Regions from separate parts of the Arthrobacter sp. HLT1-20 genome, predicted to be linked through region 3. Evidence: predicted binding sites of a transcription regulator. Region 3 holds the regulator's gene; each other region holds the start of a gene.
The links. Region 3 encodes LexA, which represses DNA repair genes until DNA is damaged. Its sites were predicted from a motif close to TCGAACANNTGTTCGA; they were not measured.

Region 1: ACX80Q_RS10500 (HNH endonuclease signature motif containing protein) is a predicted target of LexA. The motif match lies at 1,713-1,728, and genes of this name have one in related genera.
Region 2: ACX80Q_RS05345 (DUF6504 family protein) is a predicted target of LexA. The motif match lies at 3,135-3,150, and genes of this name have one in related genera.

The regions. Positions count from the first base shown of each region.
Region 1 is NZ_JBTNDR010000016.1:38,894-45,792, reverse strand. It holds gene ACX80Q_RS10500 (HNH endonuclease signature motif containing protein) at 1-1,670, opposite strand, end outside; gene ACX80Q_RS10495 (DUF456 domain-containing protein) at 1,783-2,283, shown strand; gene ACX80Q_RS10490 (hypothetical protein) at 2,302-2,760, opposite strand; gene ACX80Q_RS10485 (GNAT family N-acetyltransferase) at 2,889-3,479, shown strand; gene ACX80Q_RS10480 (GntR family transcriptional regulator) at 3,533-4,150, shown strand; gene ACX80Q_RS10475 (acyl-CoA thioesterase) at 4,151-4,642, shown strand; gene ACX80Q_RS10470 (hypothetical protein) at 4,751-5,188, shown strand; gene rraA (ribonuclease E activity regulator RraA) at 5,211-5,684, opposite strand; gene ACX80Q_RS10460 (FAD-binding and (Fe-S)-binding domain-containing protein) at 5,861-6,899, shown strand, end outside.
Region 2 is NZ_JBTNDR010000006.1:55,310-62,208, reverse strand. It holds gene ACX80Q_RS05350 (DNA polymerase III subunit alpha) at 1-2,744, opposite strand, end outside; gene ACX80Q_RS05345 (DUF6504 family protein) at 2,737-3,069, opposite strand; gene ACX80Q_RS05340 (GNAT family N-acetyltransferase) at 3,345-3,845, shown strand; gene ACX80Q_RS05335 (VOC family protein) at 3,855-4,277, shown strand; gene ACX80Q_RS05330 (SOS response-associated peptidase) at 4,309-5,034, opposite strand; gene ACX80Q_RS05325 (mycoredoxin) at 5,169-5,426, shown strand; gene ACX80Q_RS05320 (S-(hydroxymethyl)mycothiol dehydrogenase) at 5,516-6,604, shown strand; gene ACX80Q_RS05315 (MBL fold metallo-hydrolase) at 6,601-6,899, shown strand, end outside.
Region 3 is NZ_JBTNDR010000014.1:87,939-94,837, forward strand. It holds gene ACX80Q_RS09730 (ATP-dependent DNA helicase) at 1-707, shown strand, start outside; gene lexA (transcriptional repressor LexA) at 911-1,654, opposite strand; gene ACX80Q_RS09740 (LysM peptidoglycan-binding domain-containing protein) at 1,930-2,373, shown strand; gene ACX80Q_RS09745 (histidinol-phosphate transaminase) at 2,483-3,580, shown strand; gene hisB (imidazoleglycerol-phosphate dehydratase HisB) at 3,759-4,385, shown strand; gene hisH (imidazole glycerol phosphate synthase subunit HisH) at 4,382-5,062, shown strand; gene ACX80Q_RS09760 (hypothetical protein) at 5,062-5,211, shown strand; gene priA (bifunctional 1-(5-phosphoribosyl)-5-((5-phosphoribosylamino)methylideneamino)imidazole-4-carboxamide isomerase/phosphoribosylanthranilate isomerase PriA) at 5,283-6,017, shown strand; gene ACX80Q_RS09770 (SseB family protein) at 6,021-6,899, shown strand, end outside.

The DNA.
Region 1 (6,899 bases), on a different contig from region 3:
GCCTCGGGCAGGGGAGGGTCGGTGATCAATTTGTGCTCGATGATGGCCGCCAGCTGCTCCAGGTAGTCGCGATCCGGGTCCTCCGGGAGACCATCGACCACCCCGGCAACATAGCCCGAACCGTCCCCGAGCAACTCCCCGGAAATGACTTCATCCTCCCCGGCGTCACCGTCGAGGTAGCCACTCACTGCCACAGTTTCATCCGCGGAGGGCAGGATTTCGCCTTCACACACTACTCCGGCCAACACCTGCACCTCGCTGCCAGGCTCCGGGACCAGGCCCGCCGTCAGGTTGGTGTTGGTGTTGGTGCTGGTGCGTGGTTCGGGAACGGCGGTGGGGTCCGGATTCAGGTAGCGGCCCACAGGTTCGTTGGGGTCTCGGTGTGCCCAGACGGGCTCCTGGTCAAACAAGGTGACCCCAAAAGCAGAGCTGCTGCCAAAAGGAACTTCACTTCCGGCCCCGGGATCGGCGCCAGTCCAGCCTGCCCAGTCGCTGCCGGTGCCGCTGCCAGCACTGCCAGCACTGCCAGCACTGCCAGCGATGCCCGCGGCAGCACTGCCCGTCTCGGCACTGCCGCTGCCCGTCTCGGCACTGCCGCTGCCTGCCGAGAAACTGCCGCCCCGGTCAGCAGGGCCGCCCGCAGCGGTACCGGCACCACCAGATGCACCGGCACCAGAGACATCGCCATCCGTGGGGCCACTGCCGCTGCCGTCTAGGGGGTGCTGGTTCAGCAAGAGGGCGGCGGCCACGTCGATCCGCAGCTGGGTCAGAGTCCGGTACTCCCCGGAATCCTTCCCCGCAGCACCCACCCTCGCAGTGCCCGCCCCTGTGGTGGCTGCCCGCTTTTGTGCTTCTCGTTTGATGGCGCGGGCCGTGCGGGTGCAATTCACCCAGACACCCTCAGCCGCCACGGCGGGCAGGTGCAGAGTCAGCCACGACATGCCGTCCTTGCCCGCCTCCAGTGTCATTGCCCGCCTGCCGTACGCCTGCTGGGTACGCGTTGTCAGAGTCTGTGGGTGCGTGGACTCCCGCGCACGCCGGGCCTTCACGGCAAACCCCGACGCCGTGGTCCCCGGCGCCAGGACCAACAAACGTGCCTCGAACGCTGCCATTTCCGTTGCAGTAATTCCAGGGGTTTCCGCTAGCGTCTGCCCTTCATCAATGATGATGCCCGCATGCCGGAAGGAAAGCTCCCCCGTCATCAACGCCGCCATGGTGGCGGGGTGGGCCAGAAGCTCCACGGCCTGATGGGACAGCGCCGTGGCGGTGCGTTCCGGGATGCACAGGGTCAAGGCGATCTCCGCGCACGCACTGCTGGCAGCCACCCCCGACTGCCAACTATCCAACGCCACAGCCGTGGCTTCCACCTGGGCCGCACCCATCACCCGCGCCACCAACGCCGCCTTGCACGCGGCAGTAGCATCCTCCAGACGCTTCACAACAGCCAACGCCGCCATTGCCGAGTCATAAACACCCCGGGCGACACCCACCCGGGACGGCGGTTCCGGGTCCGGCGCAGCCGAGGGAGCAAAAGCCGGGAGCCCCGCCAATACGGCATTGTCAGGGCCAAAGGGTTCAATGGAAGGAAGAGCAATCCCAGCGAGCAACTGCGCCACATCCTGTGTGGCTCCACCGCCCCGGTCCCCGGGGGCAATCACCGGAATACTCATACCCAAAGAATACGCCGACCGTTACCATAGTGCAATAGTTTCCAGAATAAATATTCTATTAACTATTTGACGCCGTGAAACCGGCCGGTGTCAAGGGTGGCACTATTGCAGGATGGATGCACAGATCATTTGGACAATTATTTGCGGCCTGGCCATTGCCGTGGGGGCCACGGGGGTCATTGTGCCCGTGCTTCCCGGAAGCCTGCTGATAGGTGTGAGCCTGCTGGTGTGGGCCCTGGTGCTGGGCTCCCCGCTGGGTTGGATAGTTTTTAGCATTGCTGTGCTATTTGTTGCAGCGGGCATGGTCTCCAGTGCCGTGCTGACCGGCCGGGTCATGAAGCAGCGAGCCATTCCCGGCAGATCCGTGGTCATCGGCCTGGTGTTGGGGGTGGTTGGCTTCTTTGTGATTCCGGTGGTGGGCCTGCTGGTAGGGTTCGCCGTTGGCTTGTTCCTGTCAGAATTTGCCCGGCAAAAGGAGTTCCGCCCGGCCATATCGTCCTCCGTGGCAGCGCTCAAGGCCACGGGACTGGGCATCTTGGTGGAGTTTGCGTTTGCTTCCCTGGCCGCCGGCACCTGGGCTGCCGGTGTGCTCATTTACTTCGTGAACCGCTAACAAATCTGCGGGTTGGCCCTAGGGAACAGCCAAGCCTACTTTGATGTCCGCCATGCGGCCGCCACAACGTTCATTGCCGGAAACTCGTGTCCAGTTCAAATCCGTGGACTTCGCGGCCAGAACATTTCCGCCCTGATCGAAGGCCTGAAAACTAATGGCGGAGGGTGGTTGCGCCCCCACATTCAACAGCCACGATCCATCTTTCTGGTGGGCCAGCAGCCGGGTGCTTCCCGTGCTGCTTTTGGCAAACATCGGAGCCATGGGGACGCATTCGCTGCCCGAACATGCCGTGACACTTGCCACCTTGGATGAATCGCTCAAGGTGACGCTCACGTGGTTGTCCCAGTTAGGTGTGGAGCACGGGCGCCCGTCGCGGTCGAGCACAATGGCGCCAATAATCAAGGCCATGCAAAAGGCGGCCACGAGTGGAACCAGAACAAGTTCCACGCGGCGTCGGGCGGTTGGGGCAACAGACATGGGCTCATGTTACCCAAGGACTCTGACTGTTTCCCGCGAAAGTACCGAGACGATCCGGGGCGTTGGCCACGGCCCGCGCCGGAGGCGCGATGGGGTGTGGGCGGCCGATTCACCACTAGGATCTGAACATGTCTTCAGTTGCTGGCACTGTACCTGCCCCGGTGCAACCGCCTTACCCATACCAAGCCCAGGGCCAGCGCCTGCGCCCGGTCACCATGGCGGATGTGCCAGCAGTCAACCAGTACCGTTCCATGGCCAAGGTGGCCCGGTACCTGCCCCACCCGCCGCACACTGTGGCCGACACCCAGCTGACTCTGGCGGCCATGGTGGCCCAAAAAGAGCTGCAAACTCCCGGCCAGTGGCTGGACTTGGCTGTGGAGCACGGGGCCTCTCATGAGGCCGTTGGGGAGGTCCTGCTCAAGTGGGATGCGGCAAATCCGCTCCGGGGCGAGATCGGTTTTGTTTTCAGCCCCGCGGTACAAGGCCGTGGCATTGCCTTTACGGCCTGCACCGCCGCCCTGGAGATCGCCTTCAACCATTTTGGCTGGCACCGGGTGGAGGGCATCTGCGATGACCGCAATGAAAAATCAGCGGCGTTGATGACCCGGTTGGGGATGCGCCTGGAAGCCACATTTGTGGAGGCCGATTGGTGCAAGGGCGAGTGGGTCTCGCTGCGCCACTACGCCATCCTGAACCGAGAATGGTCAGTGCGCAGGTGACTGTCCGCGAACCACTAAAGAATCCCAGGCACGCCCACACTTCGAACGCTGTCGTGGACAAGCTGCGTTCCGCCATCCTCAGCGGTGAGCTTCTCCCCGGCGCCAAGCTCTCCGAGCAGTCCCTGGGCGAGGCGCTGGGCGTTTCCCGGAACACCTTGAGGGATGCCTTCACGGTGTTGGGGGCCGAACGCATCGTGACTAAAATTCCCAATCGCGGAGTCTTCGTGGCGCGGCCCACATGCGCCGACGTGCAGGAGATGTACAGGATTCGGCGTGTCCTGGAACCGGCTGCCTTGCTGCTGGGCCGCCCGGCTGCCACCGAGCAGGCGCTCGCGGACGCTGTGCAGCAGGGGCTTGCCGCACAAGAGCGCCTCGACGTGGCTGACATGGCGGACGCCAACCAAAAGTTCCACGCCCTGGTGGTTTCTTTGGCGCAAAGCAGCCGGCTGGATGCGCTCATGGCGCACGTGCAGGCCGAGATGCGCCTGGTTTTCCATGCCATGGCCCAGGATCCTGACTTCCACGCCCCCTACAGCACCGAAAATGCGCGAATTTTTTCCCTCTGGCGTGCCGGGCACGGCGCCGCGGCCGCCACCGAACTGGGCAACTATCTCGACGCCGCGCAGGCGCAGCTGTTGGCAGCCATGCCGACGGAAGGGGCGGTGCCGTAGATGGCGACTTTCCCGGAGAAGTTCGACGGCGGCAGCCCACTTACGCTTGCCGTGCCCATGCGCTGGGGAGACATGGATGCCTACGGGCACATCAACAACGTGGAGGTTCTGCGGATTCTGGAGGAGGCGCGGGTGCACGCTTTTGGCCCACCCGCCGGCACGGGCCTCCCCGGCGTTGCCGTTGCTCGTCCCGTGTTTGCGGATCTGCCGGAAAATACTCAAGCCCTAGGGGTGGAACACAGGGTCAAGTACCTGACGCCACTGAACTACCGCAACATGCCTGCCGTGGTGGATGTGTGGATCAGCTCCATCAAGGGTGCCAGTTTCATCGTGGCCTATGCGATCTTTGACCCCGTCACGCAAGCCAAGTGTGTTGTGGCAGAAACAGTCCTGGCCTTTCTTGACGAATCCAACGGCAGGTTGGTGCGGATATCTGCTTCGAAGAAGGCCCTGTTGCAGCCACTTCTGGGTCCCAGGAATTTTCCCGCCTAGGACTTGTGCAAGGATGATTTAGAAACCGCGTCACAATCTCTTGGCTCAGCACTCCTTTAATGCAGGCGTGGAATCTTCAGGGAGTGCTGGCATGGATCGGCAAAAATTATGGAGCAACAAAAGCTACACGCAAGTGAGCGACCGCAGCACGAAGACCGGCCGCGAAGGGGGCTGACGCTGCTGCACACAACACGTTCGGCCGCTGCCGGCCCGGGACGGGTGGTCACCTTCACCAGCTATGTCATCAACGACGGGACGGAGCCGCTGGAGCATGTGCGGCTGGTGCCCATGTCCTTGAGCAATGCCGACATGGCACAATTGCGCTACATCGAAAATTCTTCTCGCGATGACCTGGTTGCGGGCACCATATTGCCCAACGGTTTTGTGAAGTGGCAAAGCCAATACCAGGTGACCCACTTGGATGTTGCCAGCGGGGGACCGCTGATCAGTGCCATGGCCGCCACCGCGGTTGCCCAGGACGGGACGGAGCTGCGGGATGAAGCGGATGTGGTGCTCGAGGTGGCCTGGGCCTCAGACGGCGCCTAAGTGAGGGCTGCCCAAGTGCCGCTCAGGAGGCTTTCGTGACCAAGATCCCGTCGGGGTCGGCATAAACCATGTCGCCCGGGGTGATGGTCACATGACCTAGATGCAGGGGGACATCCTGGCGTCCAATGCCATTCTTGGCGCTCTTGGCCGGGTTGGTGCCCAGCGCTTTCACGCCCAGGGGCAGCGTCCGGATCACTTCACTGTCGCGGATGGCGCCATAAATAATCACCCCGGACCAGCCGTTGTCCACGGCCGACTGCGCAATCATGTCCCCCATGAGGGCAGTCTCCAAGGAGCCGCCGCCATCCACCACCAGAACGGCGCCCCGGCCCGGGGTGGCCAAGATGGTCTTTATCAGCGCGTTGTCCGCCGAGCAACGGATGGTCCGGGCCGGGCCGCTAAAAGCTGTCACGGCACCGAAATCCCGGAATTGTACTGACACGGAGGCCAGCTCCGGCCCTCGTTCATCGTAGAGATCAGCTGTGGAGATAATCATGGGGCTCCCAACGTCGATGTTAGTGATTAGCTCAGCATATGGTGGGTGGCCCGCCTAAAGCGAGGGTTGGGCCATGTTGCATTGCGCCATGGCGGCCATAAGACTGGTCATAGACGTGCCGCCGCGACAACGCATAGGGCTGCCGTGAACCAACTCTTGAGGACTTAGGGGCAAATATGTCGGTGCAGGCCAGCCAAACTGTGGGGGACACGCGGGCCTTGTCGGGGCAGTTGCTCCAAGACGTCACCGGCGCCATGGCTTCCCCGGACCAGACCCGGAGCCGGGCGCTTGACCGGCACGCCAACGCCCACGACGCCTCCCATTTCCTGCTGATTCCCCAAGCCGTGGCTGTCCCGGCCAATGCCGCCGAAGTGGCAAACCTCATGGTTGTCAGTGCCGCCCGCGGGTTGCCGTTGACGCTCCGTTCGGGCGGTACCAGCCTCAGCGGACAGGCCGTCAGCGGAGGCCTGCTGGTGGATGTGCGCAAGAACTTCCGTGCCATCGACGTGCTCGACGGCGGTGCCCGGGTCAGGGTGCAACCGGGAGTGACGGTGCGTGATCTCAACGCCCGGCTGCTGCGGTACGGGCGCAAATTTGGGCCGGACCCGGCCAGTGAGGCTGCCTGCACCATTGGTGGGGTGGTTGCCAACAACTCCTCGGGCATGGCGTGCGGCATCACGGACAATGCTTACAGGACGTTGGAGTCACTGACTTTTGTGCTGCCCAGTGGCACAGTCATTGACACGGCTGCCCCGGACGCTGCTGCCCGGCTACGCTCCCTAGAGCCTGAGCTGTTCACAGGTCTTGGAGAGCTCGCGGCACGGGTCAGTAAGAACCCGGCGTCTCGCGCCACCATTGAACGCCAGTTCGCCATGAAAAACACCATGGGCTACGGGCTGAACTCCTTGCTTGACTTTGATAATCCCGTGGATATTTTGGCGCACCTTTTGGTGGGCAGCGAAGGCACCTTGGGATTCGTGGCGGAAGCGGTCTTCAGGACGGTGCCCCGGCTGGCCCACGCCACCTCTGGACTGCTGGTGTTCAAGGACCTGCAGGCAGCCAACATGGCACTGCCCGCGTTGGTGGACAGTGGCGCAGCCACCGTGGAGCTCATGGATGCGCTGGCCCTGCGGGTGGGCCAGGGACTTAGCCAGGTGCCCGGCGTCGTAAGGGATTTGAAGGTACACAACCATGCGGCGCTGCTGGTGGAATACC
Region 2 (6,899 bases), on a different contig from region 3:
AACGCCGGCCGGCTCAGCCTGGCCCGATCGCGCAGATCAGCCAGCGAGTCATAGGGCTGGCCGTTGAGGATCCGTTTCAGTTCCGTCCCGGAGAGTCCATACACGCCGGCCATGCTCATGCGGATGCCCGTCACATTGCCGGCCGTCCGCTCGGCACTGTATTGGCCACCGCTGGCGTTGATGTCCAGCGGCAGAATGGGGATGCCCAGGCGCCGGGCCTCGGCCACCAGCAGACGCCGCGGGTACATACCGGGATCGTGCTCCCACAGCCCCGTCAGGAACTCGGCCGGATGGTGCGCCTTCAGCCACGCCGACTGATAGGTGGGCACGGCAAAAGCGGCCCCATGGGCCTTGCAGAAACCAAAACTCCCAAAAGCCTTCAGTGTCTCCCAGACCTCATCAATGACAGCCGTGCTGTAGCCGTGCGCAGCCGCGTGTTCCCTGAAGTACTTTTCGATGGCTGGCTCCACTGCCGGTTTTCCCAGCCCGCGCCGGAACTCGTCGGCACGTGACAGGGTGCATTTGGTCATGACGCTGAAGGTCCGCAGCACCTGCTCATGAAAAACCGTCACCCCATGCGTCTCCGCAAGGGCCGGGATGAGATCCGGGTGAGCGTAGTGGGCGGGGGTGAAGCCCGCCCTGTTCTCCAGGAACGGTTTCACCATGTTTGATTTCATGGGCCCGGGCCTGAACAAGGAAATGTCAATGACCAGGTCACTGAACTCGGTGGGCGCCATCTTGCCCACCAGTTCACGCTGGCCCGGGGACTCAATCTGAAAACAGCCCAGCGTGTGGGTGCTGCGGATCAGTTCAAAGGTGGGTTCGTCGTCGAACGGGACGGCATCTAGGTCAATGCCGCCGCCGTCGCTGATGAACGGCGCCTCCGGGGGGTGCCCGCCCTCGGCGGCAACGGCTTCCCTGGAGGGGTGCAGGCGGATGATTTCCCGTACGGCATAGGCCATGGCGCTTTGCATGCGCACACCCAGCACATCGAGTTTGAGCATGCCCATGGCATCCATGTCGTGTTTATCAAATTGGCTCATGGGCAGGCCCAGCCCGCTCGGTTGCACGGGCGTCCTGTTCAGCAGGGTCGAATCCCCCAGAATCACCCCGCACGGGTGCATGGAAATGTGCCTAGGCAAACTGTCCAGGCGTTCGGTGAGGTCAACCAGCAGATCCAGCTGGGCGCTTCCTGGCGCATTGCGGGAGCTTTCCACCTGGGCGGCAAAGTCACGCAGCTCGGGTTTCTCCTCCAATGCTTCCCTGAAGGATCCAGCCGAAAACCGCCACAGCTGTTTGGCAATTTGGTCAATCTCACCTTTGTCCATGCCCAGCGCCAGGCCCGCATCCCTGACAGCACCGCGGGCCCGGTAGCTGTTTTGCATGCTCATCAGGGTGACCCGTTGTGGGCCGAAACGCTCAAAGATGCGCCTGTACACGTTGTGGCGTTCGGCGCTTTCCACATCAAGGTCAATGTCCGGCAGCGTTGACCTGTCTAGGGAGAGGAACCGTTCAAAGAGCAGGTCGTTGGCGATGGGGTCAACCGCGCTGATGCCCAGCAAATAGTTGACCAGCGACGACGCCCCGGACCCGCGTGCCGCCCGGCGCACCCCCATGTCACGGATCATCTCCGAGACCTCGGCCACGGTAAGAAAATAAGAATCGAAGCCCAAGCCGCTGATGGTGGCCAGTTCTGTTTCCAACCGGCTGCGCACCGTGCGCAGCTGTCCGTCCGGGAGTCCCCCAAAGCGCTGGTTCAGCCCGGCTTCAGTGCGTTGACGCAGCTCCATGCCTGCTGGCTGCGTCAGCCCCAACACCGATGACTCCGGGGTTTTGGGCTGCTTCCAGCCAAGATCGGCTGCGGGGTCAAGCCTGCACTTGTCCGCCAATTGTTCCGTGTTGGACCACAACTGCCTCAGCTCGGCACCGCCATAGCCGCCCTGGTGGACAATCTCCTGGGCCACTGCCTGCATCTGGGCAGCATTTTTAAGCCAGGCCTGCCCCGTGGGTTGCAGGTCATTGAGCTTTTCCAGGGGCGAGATGTTCCTGGCAGCGTCCAGGACATCCGCCGTTGGGGCATCGTCTTCACAGCTGTAGCGCACGGCGTTGCTCAGAACGGCAGGCACATCAAATTCCTGCGCCAGTTTCAGCATGCGCACGGCATGGGAGGTGCTCATGGGCGCGCCGGGAGCGCTCAGGTGACTCAGGATTTCCACCACAAGGGACCCCACGGGCATGGCATTGCGCCATGCAAGGAATTTGGTGCGTGGAAGGAGGTATTTGCGCCCGTTGAGCGCCCTGCCCACGGGAGATGCGGGACCCAGCAAAACTGTCAGCGCGGCCCTGCCGGACGCCGGATCCAGCACGGCTGTGGCCAGTTGGGCCAGGGTGAGGCCCACCAGGGGCTGCTCATGCGCGGCAGAAATGAGGCGGCACAGGGCACCGTACCCTGCGCCCGGCGCCACGAATCCCCCACCATGGGCCAGGATCACCACCCGCCCCGCCACTTCCACACCGTTGTGCCCCTCTTCCAGCACGGCAAGGTCAACACCAAGAAGGGGGTCAATCCCGGCAGCCATGCAGGCCTTGACGTGTTTGACGGCACCGTAGAGCCCGTCCCGGTCGGTAATGGCAAGCGCGTTGGCGCCGTCAGCTGCTGCGGCTGCAGCCAAGTCATCGGGCCAGGACACCCCGTAGTGGGCACTGAAGGCCGAGGCGCAATGCAAGTGGACAAAGTTATGCACCCTCCTGCAACTCCTTAAAGTGCTCATCCAGTGCGTCATGGATTTTTATGACACGCCAGCGGTCGCTGGGCCGGTACCTCACCAGGTCCAGGGTTAACAGCTCCGCACTTCCCTCCTGGCGCACCTGCACCCGCCACATTTGGGTGTCCACAGATCCCACTCCCTCGCCCGGACGCATGCGGGTCTCGCTTTCCCACCAGGGCCGCCGTTCATACCAACACAATGGTTCGGCGGCAAGGTCATGGAGCCGTCCACGCCACCACAGCTGCACCAGCACCCCCTCGGCTGAGCGCACCACAGTAACTGATTCGCTAAAGGTGCCCATGCGTGCACTCCACCTCCACCCGGCGACGCCAACTCAGCATCATGTTCTTGATCCGAATGACTTATTAGTACATATATCCGAATAGATTTAAGTGTACGCTCAGTTTCACGCGGAAAGTAACCCGCTTATTGGGAAGAAACGCCGGAGCGGACATTTGTTCTGCGCATAAAGCGTTATGTAGATAGCTGACAACGCAACTGACGTCTAGCATGGCCTTATGGCCATTGGCCTAGTCGCACTGACGGCGTCACCACGATTTTTTGAAGGAGCGTTCCATGACTGACATGGTCACCCTCATCGCCAAGACCACTCCGTTGGAACGGGAGCTCAAGATGGCTTCCCGTACCGTGCAGGAGTCAGACCTCCCACGCCTCGGTGAGCTGTACTTCACCGCCTACGACGCCGGCGCCGCTGGCGATTCGATCGAAGTTGCCTTGGCCGACATGCAGGCTTCCCTGGCGGGCAAATACGGCCATTTCCTCCCCAACGCCTCCCATGTTGCCCTGGATGACGACGGCAAAATCGTGGCTGCCGTACTCGTGGTGGAGCACGCCATTGGCAACGACACTCCCGATGCCCCCTTCATCATTGAACTGATCACCGACCGTGAACACCGCCGCCGCGGCCTGGCCGAGGATCTGGTCCTTGCCACCATGGACACCTTGTTCAACGACGGTAAGGCGGATGTGGCCCTGCGGGTGGAATCCACCAATTCCGCAGCCCTGGCCCTGTACCTGTCACTGGACTTCCGCCGCTGGTCCCCCGAAGAGGACTAAACCTCCACCATGGACCAGCGGTTGACGTTTATTTCTTTGGGAGTCCGCAATGTGGAAAGCTCCCGTGAGTTTTATCTCACAGGTTTGGGCTGGACGGCTCATCAGGAAGTGCCCGGCCAGGTCATTTTCCTGCAGCTGAACCATGGGCTCATTTTGTCGCTGTGGAACCGGGAAGCCATGGCCGCCGAGTTGGGTGTTGAACCCTCCGACGGCGTCCCTCCCATCACCCTGAGCCACAACGTTGGCAGTGTTGCCGAGGTCGACGCCGTCTTGGCGCAGGCACTCGAGGCGGGCGCCGTCGTCGATCATCCCGCCGTGCAACAGCCCTGGGGCGGGTACAGCGGCTACTTTGCCGATCCTGACGGTTTCCGCTGGGAAGTTGCGTTCAATCCCACCTGGGCCGTGGACGACGCCGGAAACGTCACCGTCTAGCTGGTACCCGGCACCCTACAGCGCTGACCTCCTACAGTGCGATCGGCTCGATGAGTTCGGGGCCGTCATTGCGCACATTACCCACTGCGGCGCTGACAGGGTCAAGCCGCCAGCTGGCGGCCTGGCCGTAGGCATCCGCCAGGACCATCTCCAGCAGCTGTGCCGGCGCACCAGCCTCCGGGTTGAGCCATTCGGCCAATCCCTCAGCGGTCAGGGGCACCGGCAGCCTGTCATGCAAGGTGGCCAGCTCACCCTCAGGAGGCGAGGCCATGGTGATGATGCTGGCGGACAGCAGCCACTGATCGGGCGCCCCGTTGTCCTTGGCAGGGTCCTTCCACCATTCGTAGAGCCCGGCAAAGGTGATCAACGCGCCGTCGGCGCTGTGCACAAAATAGGCCTGCTTGCTCTTGCCGTCCGGCGACTTCTTCCATTCGTAGTAGCCCTGCACGGGCACGCCGCACCGTTTGGACTTCAGGGCCGAGCGGAACGTAGGCTTCTCCGCCACTGTTTCACTGCGCGCATTGAAGGCGCGCACCCCCACGGCCGGATCCTTGGCCCAGCCCGGCACCAGGCCCCACTTGGCAACGTGGATTTGCCGGTGGACCGCCCCGTCAATGAGCCGTTCCAGCACAATGGGCACATCCGTGGTGGGGGCAACGTTGTAGGAGCTCCGCAGCTCAAGGGACGCCTCGGCCTCCGCTTCCAGCTCCGCCACCAGATCGCCCACTGCCCTCGCCATAACGTATCGTCCGCACATGGGATCCATAGTGGCACAGACTGCCAGCGCGGCACAGGCACCCACCCTGCAACAAGGTGAGGAATATCCCCTCCACCCGGTAGCGTTGTCACCAGTAGCAATCAGCAAGACTTTACTTTCAAGGAGTATTTGACGTGGATTTCACCCCCGACGCCGGCAGCATCACCATGTTTTCCACCACGTGGTGCGGCTATTGCAAACGCCTGAAGAAGCAGCTGGACGCCGAGGGCATTGGCTACACGGAGATCAACATCGAAGATGTTCCCGGCACGGCAGAGCTCGTGGAAAGCCTCAACGACGGCAACCAGACCGTCCCCACCATCCTGTTCCCGGACGGCACGGCAGCAACCAACCCCTCCCTCAAGGACGTGGTGGCCAGGCTCGCAGCCTAGTCAGGGCCGGTGCATGAAGCCGTGTAGCCTGTCAGGAACCTCATTTGATGTTCCTGACAGGGAACACAGCGGATTCTAGGAGCTCTTCCATGGTGCATAAGGTCAAAGGCGCAGTAGTCCTGAGCAAGGACGCGGCCGTCACAATCGAAACCATCCTGGTCCCGGACCCGGGCCCGGGCGAAGCACTCGTGGATATTTTGACCAGCGGTGTTTGCCATACCGACCTGCACTACAAGCAGGGCGGGATCAGCGATGATTTCCCGTTCCTGCTGGGACACGAGGCAACAGGTGTTGTGAGTGCCGTGGGTGCCGGGGTCACCAACGTGGTCCCGGGCGACCGGGTCATCCTGAACTGGCGTGCCGTGTGCGGTACCTGCCGCGCCTGCAGCAAGGGCCAGGGCCAGTACTGTTTCAACACCGCCAACGCCACGCAGAAGATGACCCTCGAGGACGGCACTGTCCTCTCCCCCGCATTGGGCATCGGCGCCTTCATTGAGAAGACACTTGTGGCGGCCGGCCAGTGCACCAAGGTTGACCCGGACGTTGACCCGGGCGCCGTGGGCCTGCTGGGCTGCGGCGTCATGGCCGGCATTGGAGCGGCCATCAACACCGGCAACGTCAAGCGCGGGGACTCCGTGGCAGTCATCGGCTGCGGCGGCGTGGGCTCGGCGGCCATTGCCGGGGCGGCACTTGCCGGCGCCACCACCATCGTTGCCGTTGACCGCGATCCGCAGAAGCTTGCGGCGGCCGTGAAACTCGGCGCCACGCACACGGTGGATGCCTCGCAGGAGGATGCCGTGCTCGCCATCCAGAACCACACCGGCGGGTTCGGTGCAGATGTGGTGATTGACGCCGTCGGACGTCCCGAAACCTACAAGCAAGCCTTCTACGCCCGCGACCTTGCCGGCACAGTGGTGCTGGTGGGTGTGCCCACCCCGGAGATGGTGCTGGACCTGCCGTTGCTGGATGTGTTTGGCCGCGGCGGATCCCTGAAGTCTTCCTGGTATGGCGATTGCCTGCCCTCGCGCGATTTCCCCATGCTGGTGGAGCTCTACAAGCAGGGCAAACTGGATTTGGACGCCTTTGTGAGCGAACGCATCACCATCAACGACATTGAGGCTGCCTTCACCAAAATGGGTCAGGGCTCCGTGCTGCGTTCGGTGGTGGAGTTCGTATGAGCGCCCGCATTGAACGCCTGGTGACCAAAGGCACATTCTCGCTCGACGGCGGCACCTGGGACGTGGACAACAACGTCTGGATCGTTGGCGACGACACCCAGGTGTACGTGATCGACCCCGCCCACAACCCCGGCGCCATCAAGGAAGCCGTGGGGGAACGTACAGTCAAAGCGGTATTGCTGACCCACGGCCACGACGACCACATCCGTTTCGCGCGGGACTTTGCCGACTTGGTGGGGGCACCAGTGCTCATGAACCCGGCAGACCAGATGCTGTGGGAATCCCTCTTCCCGGG
Region 3 (6,899 bases):
AGGCAACGGCAGGCGGACTGGGCCTCTTGGGCCCCAACGCACCCTCCTGGACGGGGGCCGACGTCGGCTCTCCCTTTGACTACCCCAAGCAAGGCATGCTGTATGTGGCGGCACATCTGCAAAAACCGGGTTTTGGCATGTCAGCGGAGCAACTGGATGAACTTGCTGCGCTGATCACCGCCGCCGGCGGCGGAACGTTGGCGCTGTTCTCGTCGCGGCGTGCAGCCGAAGACGCTGCAGAGAAACTGCGCAAGAAACTCTCCGTCAAGATTTTGTGCCAGGGCGATTCCTCCATGGCCGGGCTCATCAAGGAATTTGCCGATGAACCGGACACCTGCCTGTTCGGCACCATGTCACTGTGGCAGGGTGTTGACGTGCAGGGTGCCTCCTGCCGGCTGGTGGTCATTGACAGGATTCCGTTCCCACGCCCGGATGACCCCTTGGTGACAGCTAGGGCCCGTGCGGTTGCGCAAAGCGGTGGCGACGGTTTCATCGCCATCTCCGCCACCCACGCAGCCGTGCGGCTGGCCCAGGGTGTGGGGCGCCTGATCCGCTCCAGCGCCGACAGGGGAGTCGTGGCAGTGCTCGATTCACGCCTGGCCAACGCCAGCTACGGCGGGTTCCTGCGCGCAGCCCTCCCGCCGTTCTGGGCCACCAAGGACCGTGCCGTGGCTCTGGCTGCCCTGGAACGGCTCTCCGGCAAATAACGCCAAGGGCCAGGAACGGGTATTTTTGTAGGCTACGTAAAGGAGACACCAAAGGCCCCAAGCGCTCCCACTGCTCGCAAGCTCGCAGCGGGGCCCTCGCGCTCGTGGGCCCAGCCCGCGGCCGACGTGTCGGATAGTAGCCGGAAAATACCCGTTCCTGGCCCTCAGGAACAATGAATCCGTATGCGTGTTATTTGGCGCGCCTAGAGGCTGCGGAGCACCGAGACTACTTTGCCCATGATGGTGGCGTGGTCGCCCAAGATGGGTTCGTAGCGTGTGTTCTGGGGCAGTAGCCAGGTGTGGCCGTCGCGCTGGCGGAAGGTCTTCACTGTGGCTTCATCGTCCAGAAGTGCTGCCACAATGTCGCCGTTGTTGGCTGTTTGCTGTTGCCGCACCACAACCCAGTCGCCGTCGCAGATTGCGGCGTCGATCATGGAATCGCCCTGGACCTTGAGCATGAACAGCTCACCGCTGCCCACAATCTGCCGTGGCAACGGCATAATGTCATCCACCGACTGGTCGGCCAAGATGGGCCCGCCGGCTGCGATGCGTCCCACGAGCGGAACAAAAGCAGTGTCCGAGGAACTGCTGAGCTCGGCAAAGTTGAGCCCGTTGGAGCTGCGCAACTTTGACGGGGCGCTGACGCCCTCGATTTCCACCTCGCCGTTGTCCAGAACCAGCGGAATCAAGACTTCCATGGCACGGGGACGTTTGGGATCCCTGCGCAAATAGCCATGGCGCTCAAGCTGCGTCAATTGGTGTGTGACGCTGGAAAGACTGGCCAGCCCCACGGAGTCGCCAATTTCACGCATGGAGGGCGGGTAGCCCTTGTCGGCAATGGAGCGCTGGATGCACTCGAGGATCTTTTTCTGCCGAACGGTCAACCCCTTCATGCCAGCGCGGCTGGGCGCTTGGGGGATGCGGTGCGGAGGTTCTTGAAGCGCCATGGTTCCGGGTCCTTTCTTGGCTGCCCTGAACAATGTCAGTGCCTGCTGGTGGACTGCATCTAGCGGCTAATCCTTGTAATCCAAGTTTAAGCCACAAGGCGGGCAATTTCAAACATTTGTTCTATCAACCCTTGGCAAGTGTCGTCTATAGATGCTAAAACTGTACTAGTAGCAAATTAGAACATACGTTCTATCGAAGATATGAAGCGTGGAATTTCGATCCAGTCGGCAGGTGTGGCCAAGGATCCAGATCCACGGTGAAAGGACGAGAAGTCATGAATGCAATGGTTATCTCCGCAGGAACTCTCAGCAGTACACCCAAGGGCTTGTTTGGCGGCAGCGGTGCCAGTCACCGGCCGCATCAGCTCCCGCTGGCGGCGGCGCCTGTCAAGCTTACTTTGACGCGCAGGGGCAGGCTGGTGCTCTTTGGTCTTCCGGCCCTGGTGGCCTCATCGATCCTGGTCTTTGTGGCGCTGGCCATTGTTTTCAGCTCGCTGGCGAGCCCGGCCCATGCGGGAGTGGAAAACATGGCCGTCGACATGGACAACTATGCGCATTCCGTGACAGTTCTTCAGGGTGACAGCCTGTGGAGTATCGCCGGAGCCACCAATCCGAATCGGGATGTCCGGGACGTGGTTCGTGAAATTGTTGCCCTGAATGAGTTGGGCACGGGCGTACTGCAGGCCGGCCAGCGCCTGTTCGTTCCCATCCCGAAGTAGAACACTACTGGACGGCAAGCCCACAAGACTTGCCCCAACGGTTCGGGTGAGGTGTCCGCATACTGTCACCGTTTCGGAAATTTCAGACGCTGGCAATTAAGCTGGTGTCATGGATCAGTTTGAACGCTTAGGTCAATTGCCACTCCGCGACGATCTGCGCGGACTGCATCCCTACGGCGCCCCGCAACTTGACGTTCCCGTGCTGTTGAACGTCAATGAAAACACCTTTGGCGTCCCGGCAGATGCCAAAGAGGCTATCTTGGCTGCTGTGGCCAGGGAACTTGAAGGCCTCAACAGGTACCCCGACAGGGAATTCACCACACTCCGCCAGGAATTGGCGGCGTATTTGGGCCACGGTCTCAATGAAGACAACCTGTGGGCCGCAAACGGTTCCAATGAAGTGCTGCAGCAGATCCTCCAGGCATTTGGCGGACCGGGACGCACCGCCCTGGGATTCCCGCCCACATACTCCATGTACCCCTTGCTGGCCAGTGGCACGGGAACGGGGTACCTTGCCGGCTTGCGCGAGCAAGACTACAGCTTGTCCGCGGCATCGGCCGCGGATCAAGTGCGTGCGGCCGCCCCGAACATTGTCTTCCTCTGCTCGCCCAACAATCCCACTGGAACGGCCCTCGGCCTTGACGTGGTGGAGGCTGTTTATGCAGCAGGTGAAGCATCGCAGTGCATCGTCATTGTTGATGAGGCTTATGCAGAATTTGCGCACACAGGAACCGCCAGTGCCCTGAGCCTGCTGGAAGGCCGGCCCCGCCTGGTGGTTTCACGGACCATGAGCAAGGCGTTTGCCTTGGCTGGTGCGCGTCTCGGCTATCTCGCAGCGGCGCCGGAAGTCACCGACGCGCTCCGTTTGGTGCGCCTGCCTTATCACCTGTCGGCCATCACCCAGGCTACCGCCGTCGCGGCCCTGCGCACCTCAACATCCCTGCTGGCCAATGTGGAGGCCATCAAGGTTCAACGGGACCGGATCGTCACGGAGCTGACAAACCTGGGACTTTCCCCGGCCCCCTCGGACTCAAACTTTGTCTTCTTTGGCGGGCTGGAGAACCCCCAGGCCGTCTGGAAAGCCTTGTTGGCCAACGGAGTGTTGATTCGCGACGTCGGAATTCCCGGTCACCTGCGCGTGACCGCTGGAACCGAAGCAGAAACAACTGCTTTCCTCAACGGGCTGCGCGCCATCCTGGCCGGCTAGTCCCAGATGCGGACAACGCTGCCATGCCGGGCACCGGCGGCATCGCAGCGGACTGTTTTGGGCATAACCATGCCTTCTCTCCTAAACTGGTGTCATACAGAGAAAAGTTCGCGAGCCCAGCCCTGCCCTGCGTCGCCAAGGGCAAGGGGGCGCGTACACAAACCAAAGGACTTGTGCAATGACTGAGAACAGCCCGCAGCCCGGCCAGGGACGCACAGCCCGTTTGGAACGAGTAACCAGCGAGTCCAGCGTGTTGGTGGAAATCAACCTGGACGGCACCGGTGTTTCCACGATTGACACCTCAGTCCCGTTCTACGACCACATGCTGACAGCCCTGTCCAAGCACTCGCTGATCGACATGAACATTAAGGCCACCGGCGACACGCACATTGACGCGCACCACACGGTGGAAGATGTGGCCATTTCCTTCGGTGAGGTCCTGAAGGAAGCCTTGGGGAACAAGGCGGGCATCCGCCGCTTCGGCGAAGCCACCATCCCGCTGGATGAGGCGCTGGCCAATGCAGTCGTGGATGTTTCCGGCCGACCCTACCTGGTTCATGGTGGCGAGCCCGCAGGCCAGGAATATCACCTGATCGGCGGACACTTCACAGGATCTTTGACCCGCCACGTTTTTGAAGCCATCACCTTGCACGCACAAATTTGCCTGCACATGACTGTCATTGCCGGCCGCGATCCGCACCACATTGTTGAGGCCCAGTTCAAGGCCTTTGCCCGGGCCCTGCGTTCAGCCATTGAATCAGATCCCCGCGTTACAGGAATTCCGTCCACGAAGGGCCTTTTGTGAGCTCCGCAACCACCCTGCCAGCAGGAGAAAATAAGCCCACGGTCACTGTCCTCGACTACGGTTCAGGCAATGTGCGCTCCGCCGTACGCGCCTTGGAACGGGCAGGCGCCACGGTTAAACTCAGTGCCAAGGCCGAGGACGTGTTGAACGCCGACGGCCTGGTGGTGCCGGGAGTGGGTGCCTTCGGTTCGGTCATGAAGGAACTCAAAAACGTTGATGCGTTGCGCATGATCGGACGCCGTGTGGCCGGAGGCCGCGCCGTTCTGGGTATTTGTGTAGGCATGCAGGTGCTTTTTGACGCAGGATTCGAGCACGGCGTCCACGAAGAAGGCATGGGGGAGTGGCCAGGAACAGTTGAGCTGCTGCCAGCCCCTGTTGTCCCGCACATGGGGTGGAATACGGTTCAGGCGCCCGAAGGTTCCATGTTGTTTGACGGCGTTGAAAACGAGCGTTTCTACTTTGTGCACTCCTATGGTGTGCAGAAATGGGACTTTGAAGTACTCCAGCCGAAGATGCGTCCACCCATGGTCACGTGGTCGGAGCACGGTGCGCCCTTCATTGCCGCGGTTGAAAACGGACCGCTGTGCGCAACCCAGTTCCACCCGGAAAAGTCGGGCGATGCTGGTGCACGCCTGCTGCGCAACTGGGTCTTGTCACTGAACAAGGCGGCCAAATAATGTGGTCCTTGCTTTTGATGGGTTTGGCGGGGCTGCTCATTGGCGGCGCCTACACGTTCTACCAGCAGAAAACTGCCCGATGGATACCCATCAGCTTTGCCGTATTGGCGGCCATGTCGCTCGTGGCCGCCTACATGTTCACCCAGTGAGTGCCGGCGTTTAGCCCGGCGCACACACGCTCCACTTCACATTCGCAAGTACTAGTCACGTTGAGGACCCCATGACCACCCCCATTTTGGAATTGCTGCCCGCGGTCGACATCGTAGATGGACAGGCGGTTCGTCTGGTTCAGGGCGAGGCCGGATCTGAGACCGGCTACGGTTCGCCGCTCGAGGCCGCCCTCAACTGGCAGAACGACGGCGCCGAATGGGTTCACCTCGTGGACCTTGACGCCGCGTTCGGCCGCGGCTCCAACGTGCACCTGCTGCGCGAGATGGTGGCGGCCCTGGACATCAAGGTTGAGCTGTCCGGCGGACTCCGCGATGACGCTTCCCTGGAAGCCGCCCTGGAATTGGGTGTGGGCCGGGTCAACCTCGGCACGGCAGCACTGGAAAACCCCGAGTGGACCGCCAGGGTCATCGACAGATTTGGTGACAAGATCGCCGTGGGCTTGGATGTCCGTGGCACCACCCTGGCCGGACGGGGCTGGACCAAGGAGGGTGGCGATATTTGGGAGGTCTTGGCCCGCCTGGAAGACGCCGGCTGTGCCCGTTACGTCGTCACCGACGTCACCAAGGACGGTACCCTGCGCGGCCCCAACGTTGAACTGCTGCGTGAAATGTGCACCCGCACCGCCAAGCCCGTGGTGGCCTCGGGCGGCATTTCCAGCCTTGAAGACCTCCGTGTGTTGCGCGAGCTCGTGGGCGAGGGAGTTGAAGGAGCCATCATCGGCAAGGCCCTCTACTCCGGCCAGTTCACCCTGCCGCAGGCCCTTGACGTGGCCGGCCGCCGCTAATTCATGACCGAGATGCCCAAGAAGCAGCTGCCCGGCCACATTGCCCAAGCCTTGGCCGGTGCCGGCGGATCCACGGATTCGGCCGGGCAGCCGTGGGCTGGGCGGGAGCTGCCTGCACAGGAAAAGTACCACAACTTTGACGCTGACGACGGCGCCATGGACACCGGTTTCGCTGCCGCCATGGAGGCACTGGCCGCAGGTTCAGGTACTGAAGCGCAGGTCATAGCCGCCCTGGCGCAGGCCCGTGTCTTCATCCCCATTGTTGCTCAGCTCGCCGAGCACACAGTAGGGGAGAACGGCCTGGTGTCCGACAAGGAATCGGACATGGCCCTGGTGACCTTGCAGGGACCCGACGGGCGCCGGGTGCTGCCGGCATTCACGCATGCCCAAGCCCTTACACAATGGCACCCCGAGGCTCGGCCCGTTGCCGTGTATGCGGCCCGGGCAGCGTTGTCTGCCGTCGCGGAGGACGCTCAGCTGATGGTGCTGGACCCTGGCTCGGAGCGGCCCTTTGTGATCCGCCGCCCAGCAATGTGGGCGTTGGCCCAACAGCAGACATGGCTGCCCAGTTACGCTGACGCGGCAGTGCAAAATGTTCTGGCCCAATCTGTGTCGGCTCTTGGTAACAGTGCCGTGGTGGACATTTCCGCCAGCGTTGGCCAGGGCATAGAATCCCAGTGGCGCAAAAAATCCTCAGCCCACGGTCAGTTGGTCAAGGGCGGGGGAACCGGCCCGGAGCTGTGTGTCACCATCACGCTGTTGCCCGGGCTTGACCAGCCCGCTGTGAACGATCTGCTAGCCCAATTGCAGGAAAACTGGGCAGCCAACGAGTACTTTGCCCACGCCGTTGATTCGATCCAAATTCGTCTGCGTCACCCACAC